2 regions of the Bacillus smithii genome follow, and region 1 is predicted to be linked to the other one. Evidence: riboswitches for the same ligand, from Rfam matches in the RefSeq annotation. Region 1 holds a riboswitch; the other holds the start of a gene.
What was found. Region 1 has a riboswitch for thiamine pyrophosphate ahead of BSM4216_RS05085 (acetylornithine deacetylase). Riboswitches for the same ligand answer to the same signal wherever they lie in the genome.
Positions count from the first base shown of each region.

Region 1 (8,294 bases):
ATTGTTCCAAACTGGCGGGATGAATCGGTTTTTCAAAGATGACTTTCCCTTTATATACAACGTACGAACCGTTAAAGCTTACAAAAGAATCAATTCCTAATTCTTCAGCAATATGACGAAAATGAAATGGGGCTCTACCAGTCGCAAAAGACACTTCAATGTTTCGCTCTTTCAGCTTTCGAATGGCCTCTTTTGTGTCAAGAGGTATGGTCGAATCTTTATTGACTAATGTGCCGTCAATGTCGAAAAAGACGATTTTATAAGACATAGTCTCTCTCCCTACATATTTTTTGAAAATGGCATTTTTTCACCCAATCACGATTTATCCGACCATTTTCATGGCTTAATTCAATCATCCCGCGAACAGAAGCTCCTTCCATTCATTTTATAACAAGAACGCAGCAAGAATGTCCAAACACGACACAAAATTGCCCGTATAGGACTTGTATGTATGTAACCTTCCATTTTAAGCAGGTGCCTATAAAAAGAGTTTAATTAATGCTTTGTCATTTTGATGATGAGGAGGATTCAATGTCATTATACGCATGAAAAATGACTTGGGTAAGGTTCCTCTAAGCCTATCCAACATATTCGCCACTGTATTGAAGATCTCCTTCATATTTAAAACTTTTCTTTATCTATAAACCTCCCGCTTTTCCCGGGAGGCTGGAAATGGTTTGCTGAATGCGTTCTAAAACGAAAAAATCCTTTGAAACGTCAACTTTCATCAACACCAATCATCGTTCGGGATATCTATAGCTGTCATTTCAGCTATCATTTTCGGCATAATCCATAAAATTTTTTACACCATCTATTTCATATATAAAATAGTACTCATCGCACAGCGTGAGGGTTTTATGATATTCCGGCAAGTCGTCAGTACTTTATCATTCCCGTTCAGTTGGCCACATTTCCTCGTTGTAAGCCATCTCCCAAAACATGTATTCAAATCGAGTCGTGTTCAAGAAAATTTCTTCCAGTCTCGCAAGTTCTGATTCTTGTTTTCCTGCTGCAAGATCATCGAGAAGATGGATACACCATTGAGCGAGTTCTCCAAATTCCTCCGAGCTGTACATTTGAATCCATTCTCCATAAAGTTCATGATCACTAGCCCCCGGCAAACGGCTTAATTCTTTACCAATCTCCCAATAGCTCCACATACAAGGAAGTATAGCGGATACAAGTTCCGCAAGCGTACCATTTTGGCCGACATGCAGCATATAATGCGTATAAGCCAGTGTAGTGGAAGAAGGTTTGGCTTTTTCAAGCTCCTCTTCGCAAATGTCAAATCGTTTCGCATATTGGCGGTGAAGAGACATCTCCTCATTGATGGTGGAATGCAAAAGCGCTGAAAATTTCCCCATTGTTTCTACATCATCAGCCTTAACGGCACCCAATGCAAATAATTTGGAATATTGAATCAAGTATAGGTAGTCTTGAATCATATAAAATCGAAATTTTCTTGGATCAAGAGAGCCATCTCCCATTTCCTGTACAAAGGGATGAGAATGATTCTTTCTCCAAATAGGTTGTATTTTTTCGTATAATCTTTTACTAAATTTCATCATAGCCACTCCTTTTTTCCATCGGATTTCGTATGACACCATTGATAAATAAAGGTCAACATGACTTTCGTATAATCGACCAATTGATCAATCGATATATGTTCATTCACAGCATGAGCGTTGTGCAAATCACCCGGTCCATAAATCGCTGTAGAAATACCGGCTTCACCTAGCCATCCACCGTCAGTGACTGTTTGGGACACATCTATGATAGGATCGGTTTTACAAACGTCTCGGTGCGAACGGGCTAACAATTGTACTCCGGGATGCGTAGGATCCACTTCCAGCGATGGAAAAATTTCACCGCGATCTTCAATCATGGAAGTGCCCCCCCATTTAAAAGTGGGGGGATTTTCTCTTAACCACACATCTCCTTGAGCTACCATTTTTAGATGCTCCTCGATTTCTTTTGCAACCTCTTCATAAGATTCATTCGGATAATAATGGACCGTGATCCATAATCGGCATTCATCCGCAATAAAAGCGGCATGTCTTCCGCCCTCAATCACTGCCGGGTTAATGGTATTGGATCCCGGAGGGAATCCCGGATAACTTTTCGTTACAGCCCAATGACGTTCCAGCTCCTGTAACCCCTCTATTACTTTCATCATTTTTTCAATCGCGTTTGCGCCAAACAATCTCCCACCGGCATGGATCATGTTTCTTCTCATTGCATCGTGAAACGTTTCTTTACTTTTAACAGTGATCCAGCCGGTAATAACACCGCCTTGTCCTTGAATATGTAAGTCGCTTGTATCTACAACAACTGCAAAATCAGCCTTGTACCCGCGTTTACAGCATTGCAGCGTTCCTGCTTCGCCTACTTCCTCCCCAATAACCGATTGAAAGATGAGATCCCCTGGCAATTCAATCTCTGCTTCACGAAGCAATTGAATAGCAAACAGTGCTCCGGCTAGCCCGCCCTTCATATCTGCAGCACCACGCCCCACTACTACTCCGTCTTTCACTACTGGTTTAAAAGGATTCACTTCCCAGTCCTCATTTTCATCCACTTCTGCGACGTCAATATGACCATTTACAATCAGACTCTTATAATTTTGGGAGTTCTTTCCTTTTAAAACTCCCACCACATTAGGATCACCGGGATAAACATCCCACATATCAATCTTAAAACCTAGGTTCTTCAAGAATTCTGCCACAAATGATTGCGCTTCTTTTGTATTTCTGGCCGGCGGGGCAGGAGTTCTAAAAGAAATAAGCTTTTTCAATAGATCAATCAATTCTTGTTTTCGTTGATCGACTTGTTCAACAATCCGATGTAAATTTTGGCTCACCGAATACTCTCCCCCTTATATGCATAAAAAAACCACTTCTTGTTCAAAGAAGTGGCGACGGCATCATCCAATCGAAAAACAAAGCATGTCTTTCGAAAAAGATGACGACAACACCGCTTCCCTACGCTAGTATTACCTAGTTCAGGTGATAAGGGTTAAGGCCATTATGCCTCTCTCAGCTTTTCAAAAGCACCCCTAGTGGTGTATAACGATTCGATTTTATAAAAATTTTCCCGAAAATCGTAATAATGACTATTTTTGTTCATTTTAACATATCAAGACTACTTGTTCAATTGCACAGGAGGATTCGTATGACCTAGCAGCCCCAATATTTTTCCAATAAGCAAACTCTACTCTGATTTAGAATGAAATCCACACTGAAATGGATTATAGAAACCCTTCATCTTAAGAATTTTACGAGCTCACTTTCCCTTCAAAAACCAATTCTTTTAAAGGTTTTCTCGTATTTGGATTTTCACGCTTCTGCAAGTTTTCATCAAGTATTTCTTTTTCGCCTTGATAACCAATAGCAATCACGGCATGTAGATCAAAATTTTGCGGAATATTTAACAATCTGCGAGCCTCCTCTCGATCAAATCCTCCAATGGCATGTGTTACAAGACCGAGCAAAGTGGCCTGAATTGCTAAATATCCCCAAGCAGCGCCAGTGTCGAACGCATGTGCACCATTAGGATCACCATTCTCTCTTTGTTTGTTTGAAGCAACTAGAACAAGAACGGGAGCTTTTTCTGCCCAAGTTCGATTAAAAGGATGAAGAAATTGGTGGAAAGTTGTTAATTGCTCAGATGTTTTCGCCACAATAAAACGCCAAGGCTGGTCATTATAGGAAGAAGGGGCCCAATGAGCTGCTTCAAGTACACTATACAAATCTTCATCAGAAACTTTTCGATCGGAAAATGCGCGAGGAGACCAGCGATTTAAAAATAAAGGATTAACGGAATGCGCAGCTTTTCGAAATTCTTTCACTTCATTGTATAGCTGTTCGACAGGATTTACAGTTAAACTCATTTAATATACCCCTTTTCAAATTTAAATGATGATTACGAATCTTCGTTTCTGTTTCGTTCTAAAGCCGTTATAAACTGTCTATTCTTTCAGTCGGCCTATCCGTGCTTAAAAGGCTTAAGGTTCGATAAAAAATTTTTACCGGAATGATCTTTTAGAGGCTGATTTTTGAATATCAGTGACTCGATTTTTTGTAAGAGGAAATCTCTTTTTCTCCGTAATATCCAATTGGGTAATCTCTCCTTCATGTATCGTAATTAATATGGATCCATAATCTAAATTATTAATTGCTGCAAGAATTTCGTTTAGCTTTGAATCGTTATAAGTAGACATAAGGTTCCTCCTCATTCATTATAAATTCTATTATTCTTATTAATTAACTCGCCTTTAACGTAATAAAAGTGAAAACATTCTCTCTTAAGAATAAACCGTTGTCGAATAACCAAAGTCTTGCGGGCGTTCTTTCGCAAATTCAATTGAGATAATAGAATCTTCTAACGATCGTTTGCTATAGGGAGTTTGAAAATGGGTCGTATAGCGGCTTCCACACTTCCGCAGGAAGAAAATAATTGAAATTTCCGTAAACGAAAGACATCTACGTTTTCACTTTTTAAAAAAGAAAACCCCCTATGTTGCCATTCTGATCCTTGCGGCAAATTATAGGAGGTTCTGGTTGTCCAGTCACCTATCAATAGAAAAAATGAAAATAATAAGGATTCTTTTCTGTTTATGGCTTGAAATCGGCCAGTGATTTCTTTTAGAAAATGCCAGTTGTGTCTTGATATCTCGCTTGAATTATTTAGTATGAAAAAATTCAATCAATTTTTTTGTAAGTCCCCCATTTCCAAAACGGATAAATTTATGCTGCCCGGATCCATTTTCTGTCTCCCTGACAAATTTAAGAAAAGCTAATATATAGATTCGTCGAGAAATAATCTCTTCCAACCCATGTTCATAAAACCAGTGATCAATGGTGTTATAGACCCCTCTATTGATGCCGTATTGTTGATGGCACCAATGAAAAAAACTCAAATCCGGCATATTTAAATACTTGTTCTCCCTTAGGGAGTTTTTCTTTTCTTTTCGAACGGGTGGCTCCCAATAGATTAGATTGTTATTTGGCATATAGATTTCCTCCCTAATGTAGTGATTAATAAGCTAAAGAGATTCAAATACGCCTTGTAAAAAGGAACTCAGATGTTATGCTGGAATACTATAATCAATACTATTCTTATCGGAATTAATTGATTTATTTTTCTAAATATTAGCAACAGGCCATTTAAAAGTCAATACCTTAAAGTTTTATTTTCATTTTTTCCATTCTATATTAAAAACCAACTTGATTTATAGGAATAATGCGTTTAAAATAAATCTCAAACTTTATTGGAAAGGAGTAAGGAGATGAGTATTCGGGAATACAAGATTCATTCCAGACAGGATATTATTGACTTTGTCAATTCCAATCCCGTCACCCCAAAAGGAAAGAAAATTATTTTAGTCGCATTAGGAGGGATTTTTGTAGATGCCTATGATTTCACTAGTCTGGGCATTGGAACAGATCAATTAAAAGAGCAATTTCATCTCTCCCCCACGGAACTGGGGAGTCTTACGGCGATCATGGCTTTAGGTGCTTTGTTAGGCGCTACACTCGGAGGATATTATACAGATAAGTTTGGAAGAAATAAGATGTTTCTTATAGACTTGTTTTTTATGGTATTTTCTGCTTTAGGAGCAGCACTTTCCCCTAATTTATTCTGGCTCGCCATCTTCCGTTTTTTGATGGGGATAGGCGTCGGGTTAGATGTGCCAGTTGCTTTAAGCTTTATTGCTGAGTATAGCAATTTGAAGAAGAAAGGACAGTATGTAAACTTGTGGTGCCCGTTATGGTACTTAGCCGCCACCGTTACAGGCTTCGTTGTTTTCCCTTTTTATTTTTTTGAACAACAAGAAGACCTTTGGAGATGGTCGGTTGGTTTTGGAGCAGTAGCCGCTCTTATCGTCTTGATCACAAGATATCTGTTCATGAATGAAAGTCCGATGTGGGCAGCCTATCACTTGCCTCTAAAGGATGCAGCAAATGTTTTGGAGAATACTTATAAAATAAAAGCTGTGATTGTTCCCAATAAGGACCAAAACCTTGAAATTCCTGCAAAAAAACTATCGTATAAAGCGATTTTCCATGGAAAATATAAAATACGTACATTATTAGCCTCTGTAATAACTTGCACACAAAGCATGGAATATTTCGCTGTTGGTTTTTATATCCCTACCATTTCTTCTATGATTTTTGGAAAAGATTTGATTTACGCCATTATTGGGACGATATTTTTTAATATATTTGGGGTCATAGGGGGATTTACTCAATCATACCTTACAGAAAAATTAGGAATTCGAAGACTTGCGATTATAGGTTACGTTATCGCTGCGGGCAGTTTATTGACCTTAGGTATAACGGGTAATCAATTCTCTGTCATATTACCTACAATTTTTCTCGCTTTATTTATATTTGGTCACTCTTTTGGTCCAGGTTCACAAGGAATGGCGATGGCGACTCTTTCCTATCCTACGGAATTGCGTGGTTTAGGAACGGGCTGGGGACAAGGTACAACCCGTGTCGGAAGTATATTAGGCTTTTTTATATTTCCTGTCGTCCTGTCTTTGGTAGGTTTTCAAACTACCATCCTTTTCTTGACAATTATCCCCACGATTGGATTGATCGCAACCGTTTTAATAAAATGGGAACCTATCGGAAGAGATATCGAAAAGGAAGCAGTTGAAAACACAATCTTACCACTAAGTGAAGGGAAAGCTTTTTAAAGGAAGTATCTAGTTTTCATAATACCAGCAGATCGGCATTGTCTCATTTGCAGACAGATAATTAGGAATATTCCGTTTTTTAAGCGATATTATGATGACGCTCACTAGTGTTTGAGGTGCTGAGGCTGTATAACATTTGGGGAATGGAAGATTCACGTTTTAGATTTAGGATGGACATCAAGATATCCATTCCCCTTAGCGTAAAGTTTCTCATTTGCTTTATGACCATATTATTTCAAACAAAAAAATATATATAATCCCATGTTATTGGCTTATCCTTGTTTTTTACAATAAAAAAAGCATGTAGACAAAGCTTTAAGTGCTTCGCTTTGTCTGCATGCTGATCTGTCCGTCATATGGATGCATTTGTAGGACTAAAACTTCTTCTCATTTATTCGTCTTGCAAGAAAGCGTTTTTCTAAATTTGTCCCTATTCTTTTCTAATTGTTCTAATTCTCTTTCCTTATATTGTTTTTAGATTCTTCCATGAATCTTTCATAAGAAACAAATTTTCTTAACAGCATAACTTCTCCTTTCTATGTATTATATGAATATAAGAAAGAGTGAACCGATCATTGCTCATAAAATTCTATAAACTGTCTATTTGGCAAAAAAACACATTCTTTTTATCGCTGCTGCAAATTCCAATGAAATGGATCTTCCAATAATTTCCGATCACGATCAAACTCATCAGGAGTTAGAAGGCATTTATCTAAATCTTCTATCAATTCAGGTGGGTTTAAATCTCTACCTATGAAAACAAGTTTCGTATGTCTATCTCCAAACTGAGTATCCCAATCATCTAATAGTTGAGGCTCTTCTCTAAAAATCTGTTCTTGTTCCCGCTTAGGCAGGGAGGCTACCCAATAAGAAATAGGTTCTATGGATACAGAAGGACCCGCCTGCGACAGCAGCAATGCCAAATCATTTCGAGTTGCACACCAGGCAATCCCTTTCTCTCTCACGATATTTTTGGGCATAGAGTGTATCCAATTGTTAAATCGTTCTGAGTGGAAAGGAAGACGCCTTGCATATACAAAAGAAGAAATGCCATATTCCTCTGTTTCCGGTGTGTGATTTTGATGTCCACTTGTTAATTCTTTTATCCAACCAGCGGAAGAACTTGCTTTTTCAAAGTCAAATAGACCCGTATTTAATATCTCATTTGGTCTGATTACTCCATTGATCGTACGGATGATTTTAGCATCCGGTTGGAGAGTTTTCAGTACATTTTCAAGTATGTCCAAATCCTCTTTCGTCACAAGATCACATTTATTGATGATCAGAACATCACAAAATTCAATTTGATCAATCAGTAAGTCTGCGATTTCTCTCGTATCGTTTTCTCCTACCGCTTCCTTGCGATCCAGTAAACTGTCGCCTGATTGAAAATCGTGCCAAAAACGATAAGCGTCTACTACTGTTACCATAGTATCTAATCGGCAAAATTTAGTTAAATCAATTCCCATTTCTTCATCAATATAAGAGAAAGTTTGGGCAACTGGTACAGGCTCACTAATCCCGGTAGACTCGATGAGAATATAGTCGATGTTTCCTTCGTTAGCGATTCTCTCAACCTCTATTAATAGAT
Region 1 is NZ_CP012024.1:1,057,819-1,066,112, reverse strand. Features, by position in the region: gene BSM4216_RS05095 (Cof-type HAD-IIB family hydrolase) at 1-268, opposite strand, end outside; gene tenA (thiaminase II) at 888-1,565, opposite strand; gene BSM4216_RS05085 (acetylornithine deacetylase) at 1,565-2,860, opposite strand; TPP riboswitch at 2,962-3,067, opposite strand; gene BSM4216_RS05080 (nitroreductase family protein) at 3,275-3,889, opposite strand; gene BSM4216_RS05075 (YezD family protein) at 4,025-4,219, opposite strand; gene BSM4216_RS05070 (hypothetical protein) at 4,682-5,011, opposite strand; gene BSM4216_RS05065 (MFS transporter) at 5,288-6,703, shown strand; gene BSM4216_RS05060 (GTP-binding protein) at 7,330-8,294, opposite strand, start outside.

Region 2 (8,294 bases), 440 kb from region 1:
CCGCGGGGTTACTGGTCCGGCTATTCCACTTTCTGAAGGCGGTCATTATCACAAATTCGAGGGGGTAACCAACATAGAAGGAATTACACCTCATCGACATAGATATAGCGGAAGAACAAGTTCATAGTTTATTTCGCAGATGTGAATTTAAAGGTAATCCACATATCCACACCATGTTTCATAACTTCGCAAACAACAATTCCCACAAATCGGAAGTATAACCATTATTTTTTCATCGACAAAGTTCGACATAATCTGATATTCTTTCAATTGCGATAAGGTTTTGGTTGGTAAACCACGAGGTCTACCACACCTACCTATTGAGCACCGATTTTCCGTCGGTGCTCTTTATTTTTACTATTATAACGATCAATCTGTCGCAAAAAATTTCGAAAATAAAAATAACTTTTAGGCAGTTCACAAAATCAGTGATAAGGTATATAATAATCAATGTCGAAAAAATACCGGGAAGTAGCTCAGCTTGGTAGAGCACTACGTTCGGGACGTAGGGGTCGCAGGTTCAAATCCTGTCTTCCCGATCCAAAAAGAACCTTTGATCTCTCAAAGGTTCTTTTTTTACGCCCACTCGCCCAATACTGAAAACGGTAGAATGAAACGAATTTCTCGACTTTATTCCTTCATGTTTGAACACAGTTTTCTTTCCATTAATCGTTCGTCACGATACCTATTCTGTCTAATTCACGGAATACCACGGGTGTCTGTTCTCCTTTTTTATTGGCCAACGGTGCAAATAAACAGACATAAACTCCAATAGATCCCGTAGTCAAAGAAAAATCCCAGCATGGATGGACCATGCGGGGATAAGCATTCTTTACAAAACTTATTTGAATTGAACATCCTTTAATGAAATCACTTTTGTTTTCTTTACAATCTTATAGCCAAACCAAAATACGAGAAAAACAGGAATGCCAATATAGGAAACTAATATGCCGTGCCAATCAATTTTATCGCCGATAAAGGCAGAGTAATTTTGCCCTAAAATAACGATTGTGCAGAGTACAAAAGCAAAAATAGGACCAAACGGGAAAAGCTTCGCTCTGTAAGGAAGATCTTCCAACTTGTAGCCTTGGGCAACATAAGCTTTGCGGAACCGGTAATGGCTGACAGCAATACCAAGCCATGCGATAAATCCCGTCATGCCGGAAGCGTTTAGCAGCCATGTATACACAACCCCGTCTCCGAAAAGAGATGCTAAAAAGGCGAGACAGCCGACCAGTGCGGTCACAATCAAGGAATTAACGGGAACTCCTCGTTTATCCAATTTAGCTAAAAATTTTGGCGCACTTCCTTCCATAGCCAAATTCCACAACATTCTTGTAGAAGCATACATTCCGGAGTTTCCGGCAGATAAAACCGCCGTCAAAATTATGGCATTCATGACAGATGCCGCAAAAGCAACCCCTGCTTTTTGAAAGACAAGCGTAAACGGACTGACAGAAACGTCGTCGTTTGCAAGGTTTGGATTTGTATAAGGAATTAGAAGGCTAATGACTAAAATAGCTAATACATAGAATAAAAGAATTCTCCAAAAGACTTGCCGGACCGCTTTTGGAATATTTTTTTTCGGATCATCGGTTTCACCGGCCGTAATCCCAAGAAGCTCAGTACCTTGAAAAGAAAATCCGGCCGCCATAAAAATGCCCAGCATCGCCATAAATCCACCGTGGAAAGGAGCATCGCCGATCGTAAAATTCTTAAATCCAACGGCTTCTCCGCCAATAATGCCGAAAATCATTAAAGTGCCCATGACGATAAAGACAATGACCGTCACTACTTTAATAAGGGAAAACCAATATTCCGCTTCCCCAAAACCTCTTACTGCTAAATAATTCAATATAAACATAATCAATAGGAAAAGTCCGCTCCAAAGCAATGAGGGGCTATGCGGAAACCAAAATTTCATAATCATGGTAACAGCAGATAATTCTGCCGCAATGGTAATGGCCCAGTTATACCAATAGTTCCAGCCGAGGGCAAATCCTAAAGCAGGATCAACAAATTTAGTCGCATACGTACTAAAACTTCCAGTGATCGGCATATAGGCAGCCATTTCCGCTAAACTCGTCATCAAAAAGTACACCATAATTCCAATAATCAAATAAGACAATAACGCTCCTCCAGGCCCTGCCGTATGAATCGCTCCGCCGCTGGCCAGAAACAATCCGGTACCGATTGTGCCCCCAAGAGAAATCATCGTTAAATGACGCGATCGAAGTCCTCTTTTTAACTTGCCCGTCTCCGTCGCATTTCTACTGTCTTGTATTTTCACCATTCAACTAAACACTCCTTTGCCATCATTCTGCTGCAGATAAAAAGCGGTGATGACTGCCTAAACAGATTCATTATTAAAACTCGTTGATCCTTATTGGCTTTAAATAACAAAAGCGCCACCGAAGAAGATTCGATGGCGCAAATATAGAAATACCCCTCATCATACTTCTTCAGTAGTGCTCCACGCTTTACGGGCAAAAAGCGTGACAGTTCTGTTCCTATTCGGATACAGCCCCAGCCCGCGCCTTCTGAGAACAGGACGGACTTCGGCGGCCTTTCCTTTCCTTCGGAGTCGTCAATGTTCTCAGCATCTCGTCCGAATTACTCATAAAAGCCGCGACCTCTACCCCATCAATTGATGAGGATTTAACTCGTTATTCAATTATCACACTAAAAATTATAGAATAATAACGAAAAATAATGCAACTACTAATTATTTCGTTTTTACGATCATTGATTCCATTTCCTCCAAAAATTCTATTATTCTTTCTTGTTATCGGTGGCATAATCATATTTTCTCATTTATGATCGTCCACTAGATTTTAGAACTTTTGACCCAATTCAATCTTCATCTTGTTTTTGCACTATTAAAGAATTTCCATACACGATTCGGTAAAATAAAAGAAGCTGATTCACAGCAAAATCCTTTCTAAAAGAAAAACAGCTCTAGTGAATCAGCCTTTCAGTACATCAACCCCACAAAAAGAAATCGTTTGCAAAATTGTGCAAAAACAAATCAGAAAAACTGATGAAGAAAGAATCGCTCCAAAAGAGCTGATCCTAAAAATAGGATTCCCTTATGGCAAATGAAAAGTAAATTTTAAATCTTCTCCGTTTCCTTTTTGATTGCTGAAAACCCTTTAATATGTACAAACGGAGGATCAGAAAAGTGCATTAAGCAGTCCGCTGTTTTTTCTTTTTGACGCTTGAAAGTGTAAGAGGAACAATTGACGGTAATTTCCAATCCGTTAAAAAATCGAACCATCAACGCATTCTCCCCTGCCTCTCTCCAATCTTTCACATGACGCGGAAAAACCCATATACAATCATATCGTTCAGGTGATTTAGTAGGAAAGGCGTAGAGCATTTCATCCGGAGAAATCATCAGAGGAGTTTTTTTATAGTGACCTAATTTTCTTCGGACAGCACGAATTCTTCCCTCATAAGTGGAACAACGACAAATGCAGGCATCATCCAAAATTTCCAGCGGACGTTTTTTGCTGAAAAACGTGCGGTCCACTTCATAAATGATGGATTCATGTTCAAGATCATAAGCCGGAGCGATTGCCATCGTTTTTTTAGTAATTAAATTTACCACTTTTTTCAAAGAGATTCTCCCCTTTCCAATTTTTAACCATTATACTCCATAACGGATAATAATTATCTGAATTTATATAATTTTTATAAATTTTTCATATTTTAAAACAAACCTTTCATTTATACTGAATGAAAAAGTTTTTTATAACAAAATGTTTCGATTACGTTTTACTTTTCTGAATGATTTTGCTAGGATAGACTATAAGAATTTAATAGTTGCTTACAACACACTAGGGGAGCCGACAAGGCTGAGATTGAACGTTCGTTCTAAACCCTTTGAACCTGAGATGGGTAATGCCAGCGTAGGGAAGTGGTGGAGTCTTTTTGAAATGGACATTGAAGATGAACCCGCTCTTTAGGCTGAAGAGCGGGTTTTTTTCATCATTCCCGCCTCAAAGAGAAAAGGAAAACTCAAGAGGAAAGGAGGAACACGAAAAATGTCTGTGTGTTTAGAAAATGTTTCCTATACCTATCCCGGTGAAACAAAACCGGTCATCTTTAACTTTTCCGCTCATATCGAAAAAGGAGAATTTGTTTCATTAATCGGAAAAAGCGGGACAGGAAAAAGTACACTATTAAAACTGATTGCCGGCTTGTTTCCATGTGAGGAAGGGATCATTTCCGTCAACGGAAAAACACCGGGCCCCGGTAGTGTTGGTTATATGCCCCAACGAGATTTACTACTTCCGTGGCGTACCGTGATAGACAACATCATGCTCCCTTTGGAAGTTCAAAATAAGCGAAACTTGACGAAAGCCGATGCTGAAGAATGGCTGAAACGCATTGGCTTGATCCGTTGGAAGAACGCTTTGCCAAAACAGCTTTCCGGAGGCATGAGACAAAGGGTGGCATTTCTGCGAACACTTTTTATGGGAAGCGAAGTTTTGCTCCTCGATGAACCTTTCGCTGCTCTTGACGCTTTGACAAAGAGAGAAATGCACGATTGGCTGTTATCGATTTGGAAGGAATTGGACAACACCATCTTATTTATCACACATGACTTAGAAGAAGCCATTTTGTTAAGCGATAAAATTTTGCTGTTACACGCTGACCATAAAGTGGAAGAAATCATCGTGGATTTGCCTAGACCTAGGAGTGTCGACATGGTTTATTGGCCAGAAGTACAAACCTATCGAAAAACAATAGAAAAGAAGATTGCCAATGAGTAAGTTAAAGAGATTGTTAGCAGATTATGGAGCATTCGGGCTCTTGGTCATCATTGCCGTTTCTCTATGGGAGTGGGCGGCAAGAACCGGAAAAGTCCCATCTTTTATCATTCCTGCTCCTTCCAAAGTGTTAGAAATGCTATACGAACAGAAACAGGCTTTGTTATGGATACATACACCGGCAACGCTGAAAGAAGCTTTGATCGGTTTTGCTTTTTCTTTCGTAGGCGGGATCACCATAGCACTCGCCATGCACTTTTCCAAGCTGGTAGAAAAAATGCTTTATCCTTTTGTCTTGTTTTCTCAAACGATTCCTGTTATTGCCCTCTCGCCCATCTTTGTCCTTTGGTTTGGATACGATATTTGGAGCAAAATCGCTGTAACGGTGCTGGTTGCTTTTTTCCCTATCGTGATCAGCTGCTATGATGGATTCAAAAATATCGATCAAGATTATGTGGATCTGTTACGGTCCATGGGCGCGTCCAAATGGAAAATATTTAAAAAAGTAGAAGTTCCCTTCGCCATGCCTTCTCTTTTTTCTGGCATTAAGATGGCCGTTATTTATTCCATCGTTGGTGCAACCATTGGCGAATGGCTTGGAGCCAGCGAAGGACTCGGATATTACACGAGAAGAATGTCAGGAAATTTAAATGCCGAAGGAGTATTTGCAGCCGTTGCTTTATTAACGGTTCTAGGATTGGTTTTATTTAGTATAGCCACTTTCATTGAAAAAAGCTTTTTAAAATGGAATAGAAAATCATAGAAATGGGTGTTGAGTCATGAAAAAAATCATCCGATTGATTGGTGTAAGTTTATTGTTCGTTTTGATTGCAGCGGGTTGTTCCTCACAACAAGATACAGCAAAGACTAAGGATGGAAAGCAAAAGGTAACGATCATGCTGGATTGGTATCCAAATGCTGTCCATTCCGCCATTTATACAGCGAAAGAAAAAGGGTATTTTGCCAAAGAAGGGCTTGATGTTGACATTAAAATGCCAGCTGAAACCAACGATCCGTTGAAACTTGTCGCGGCAGGAAAAGTCGACTTAGCGATTAGCTACCAGCCGCAATTAATCGTTTCCCGTGCTGAAGGAATTCCGGTTGTATCTTTAGCGGCCATTGTCAGACATCCACTTGATTGTATAATGGTTCCAACTAACAGCTCAATCCACCGTCCTAAAGATTTGGAAGGAAAAAATATCGGCTATTCATCTATCGATATAGAACAAGCCATATTAAATACGATGATCCAAACAGACGGCGGCAATCCAAAAAAAGTCAAAATGACGGATGTCGGCTTTGATTTAATTCCGGCGATCACCTCCAAGAAAGTAGATGGCATTATTGGCGGCTATATCAATCATGAACGCATCCTTTTAGAAAAAGAAGGACATCCTGTTCGGATATTTAACCCGGCTCAATATGGCGTTCCTGATTATTATGAGCTTGTTTTGGTTGCAAGCGAAAAAGGACTTCAAGAAAAGAAGGATGTGTATAAAAAGTTCTGGAAAGCTGTTGCAAAAGGGCAATCAGAAGTTACTAAAAACCCTCAAGCCGGTTTAAAGATTCTGCTTGACCATGAAAACGACAGTTTCCCTCTTGATAAACAAGTAGAAACAAAAAGTTTGAATATCCTGCTTCCTTTAATGAACAGCAAAGACAAGCCATTTGGTTATCAAGATCAAGAAGTTTGGGAACATGTTAACGATTGGCTTTACAGAAATAAGGTGATCAAAGAAAAGATTGACGTGAAGAAAGCCTTTTACAATATCAATCAATAAATAATCGATTGAACAAAACCCACGATAAGAAATCTTATCGCGGGCTTTGTTCATTGAAGCCCATTTCTTTCCGCTAATCTCCATAACGGCGATGTCTGTCGTATCGGTCCAAATTCAAAGTCTCGCATAACGCTTCTCCTCTTTTTCCGTTGACCATTTTCTTTTAACCGGGATATTTAAAAGTTTGTCTAATTGTCTACTATTTTCCACTCGTATGAACCGATCCATTTTGATATGATGACATATGGCATTCTTTTGCTTTGTAGACATGCAACATCGTCGTCAAGAATGACTCTCATATTTCCCATGGACCATTGATAAATTCTTATACTGTCCGACAGATTAACAGATTGCTTGACTGTTGATATGGATAGTGATTTGATAAAAACATCTAATAATATTATTGGATCCAATACGAAGGAATTGAAACAGAGTTCTTTCAGATTCATGATGGATCATTTACACTCTTTCTTTTAAGCTTCTTTTTATTGTGCTTGAGTGTATTTCTACCCTTTGTTCGTCTAGACTTACACTAGAATATTCGAGGTGGAAATCAATGAGTCAAACATTATTACAAATGAATACCATTTTCATCAGTATCATCATCGAAGCTTTGCCGTTTGTTGTCATCGGCGTATTTTTGTCAGCGTTGATTCAAATGTTTGTAACAGAGGAAATGATCGCCAAAATGATCCCAGCCAATCGTTTTGCTTCCGCCGCTCTTGGCTCTTGTATTGGATCGTTGTTTCCAGGCTGCGAATGCGGCATCGTTCCCATTACACGACGACTTGTACAAAAAAATGTTCCTCTCCATGCCGCCATTGCTTTTATGTTGAGCGGCCCGATTATAAATCCTATTGTCATATTTTCAACTTTCGTCGCTTTCGGGGACAGTTGGAAAATGGCGCTGTATCGCTGCAGCTTAGCCATTGGAGTTTCCATAGTCGTAAGCATTGCCATTTCTTATTTATTTAATGACCAACAATTAAGAAAGGTGATGGATCATCTTTCTCACAATCACTCACATGGATCTCATAAAATGAGCCTTCGCTCGAAAATAGTTGGAACCATCGACCATGCCATTGACGAATTTTTCTCTGTTGGGAAATTTTTAATTTTTGGGGCGCTGATTTCATCTGCCATGCAAACCTTTTTCAAAACGAGCGCTTTGCTTGAATTCGGTCATTCGAAAGTAACGGCCGTTTTGGTCATGATGGCGCTGGCTTTTATCCTGTCGATTTGTTCAGAAGCCGATGCATTTATCGCCTCTTCTTTTTCCGGGCTTTTCGGAACAGGTCCGATTATTGCTTTTTTAGTGTTTGGAGCGATGGTGGATATCAAAAATTTATTCATGATGCTTGACGCTTTTCAAAAATGGTTTGTGTTTGTGCTTGTTTCACTGATTGCTGTATGTGTTTTTGTCGGAGCATTAATCATTTAGCTAAGTGGCTTCTTTCACAACAATCCTGTTGCTTCAATCAAATGTAGAACCTTTTTAAACAGTCGACAGAGGAGACTTTGTATAGGAGGTGTTTATCGTGCTCAGGATTATTATTTTATTCGGCTTCACGTATTTTTTTATGATGCTGCACGCCAAAGGAGATATCAGCAAATATATTAATATGAAATATTCGTATCTTTCCTTCAGCATGATCTTTTTGATGGGCTTTTTAACGTTGTATCAATTGATTCAATGGGCAAGAGGCGATAAACGTAAAGATCACAATCACGATCACGA
Region 2 is NZ_CP012024.1:619,665-627,958, reverse strand. Features, by position in the region: gene BSM4216_RS16095 (YmaF family protein) at 1-127, shown strand, start outside; tRNA gene BSM4216_RS02945 (tRNA-Pro) at 466-539, shown strand; gene BSM4216_RS02940 (amino acid permease) at 842-2,293, opposite strand; lysine riboswitch at 2,459-2,646, opposite strand; gene BSM4216_RS02935 (competence protein ComK) at 3,113-3,610, opposite strand; TPP riboswitch at 3,832-3,935, shown strand; gene BSM4216_RS02930 (ABC transporter ATP-binding protein) at 4,047-4,778, shown strand; gene BSM4216_RS02925 (ABC transporter permease) at 4,771-5,538, shown strand; gene BSM4216_RS02920 (ABC transporter substrate-binding protein) at 5,555-6,556, shown strand; gene BSM4216_RS02915 (permease) at 7,113-7,997, shown strand; gene BSM4216_RS02910 (TIGR03943 family putative permease subunit) at 8,095-8,294, shown strand, end outside.
Region 2: linked by a shared signal. The riboswitch ahead of BSM4216_RS02930 (ABC transporter ATP-binding protein) and the one ahead of BSM4216_RS05085 (acetylornithine deacetylase) in region 1 are both predicted to bind thiamine pyrophosphate.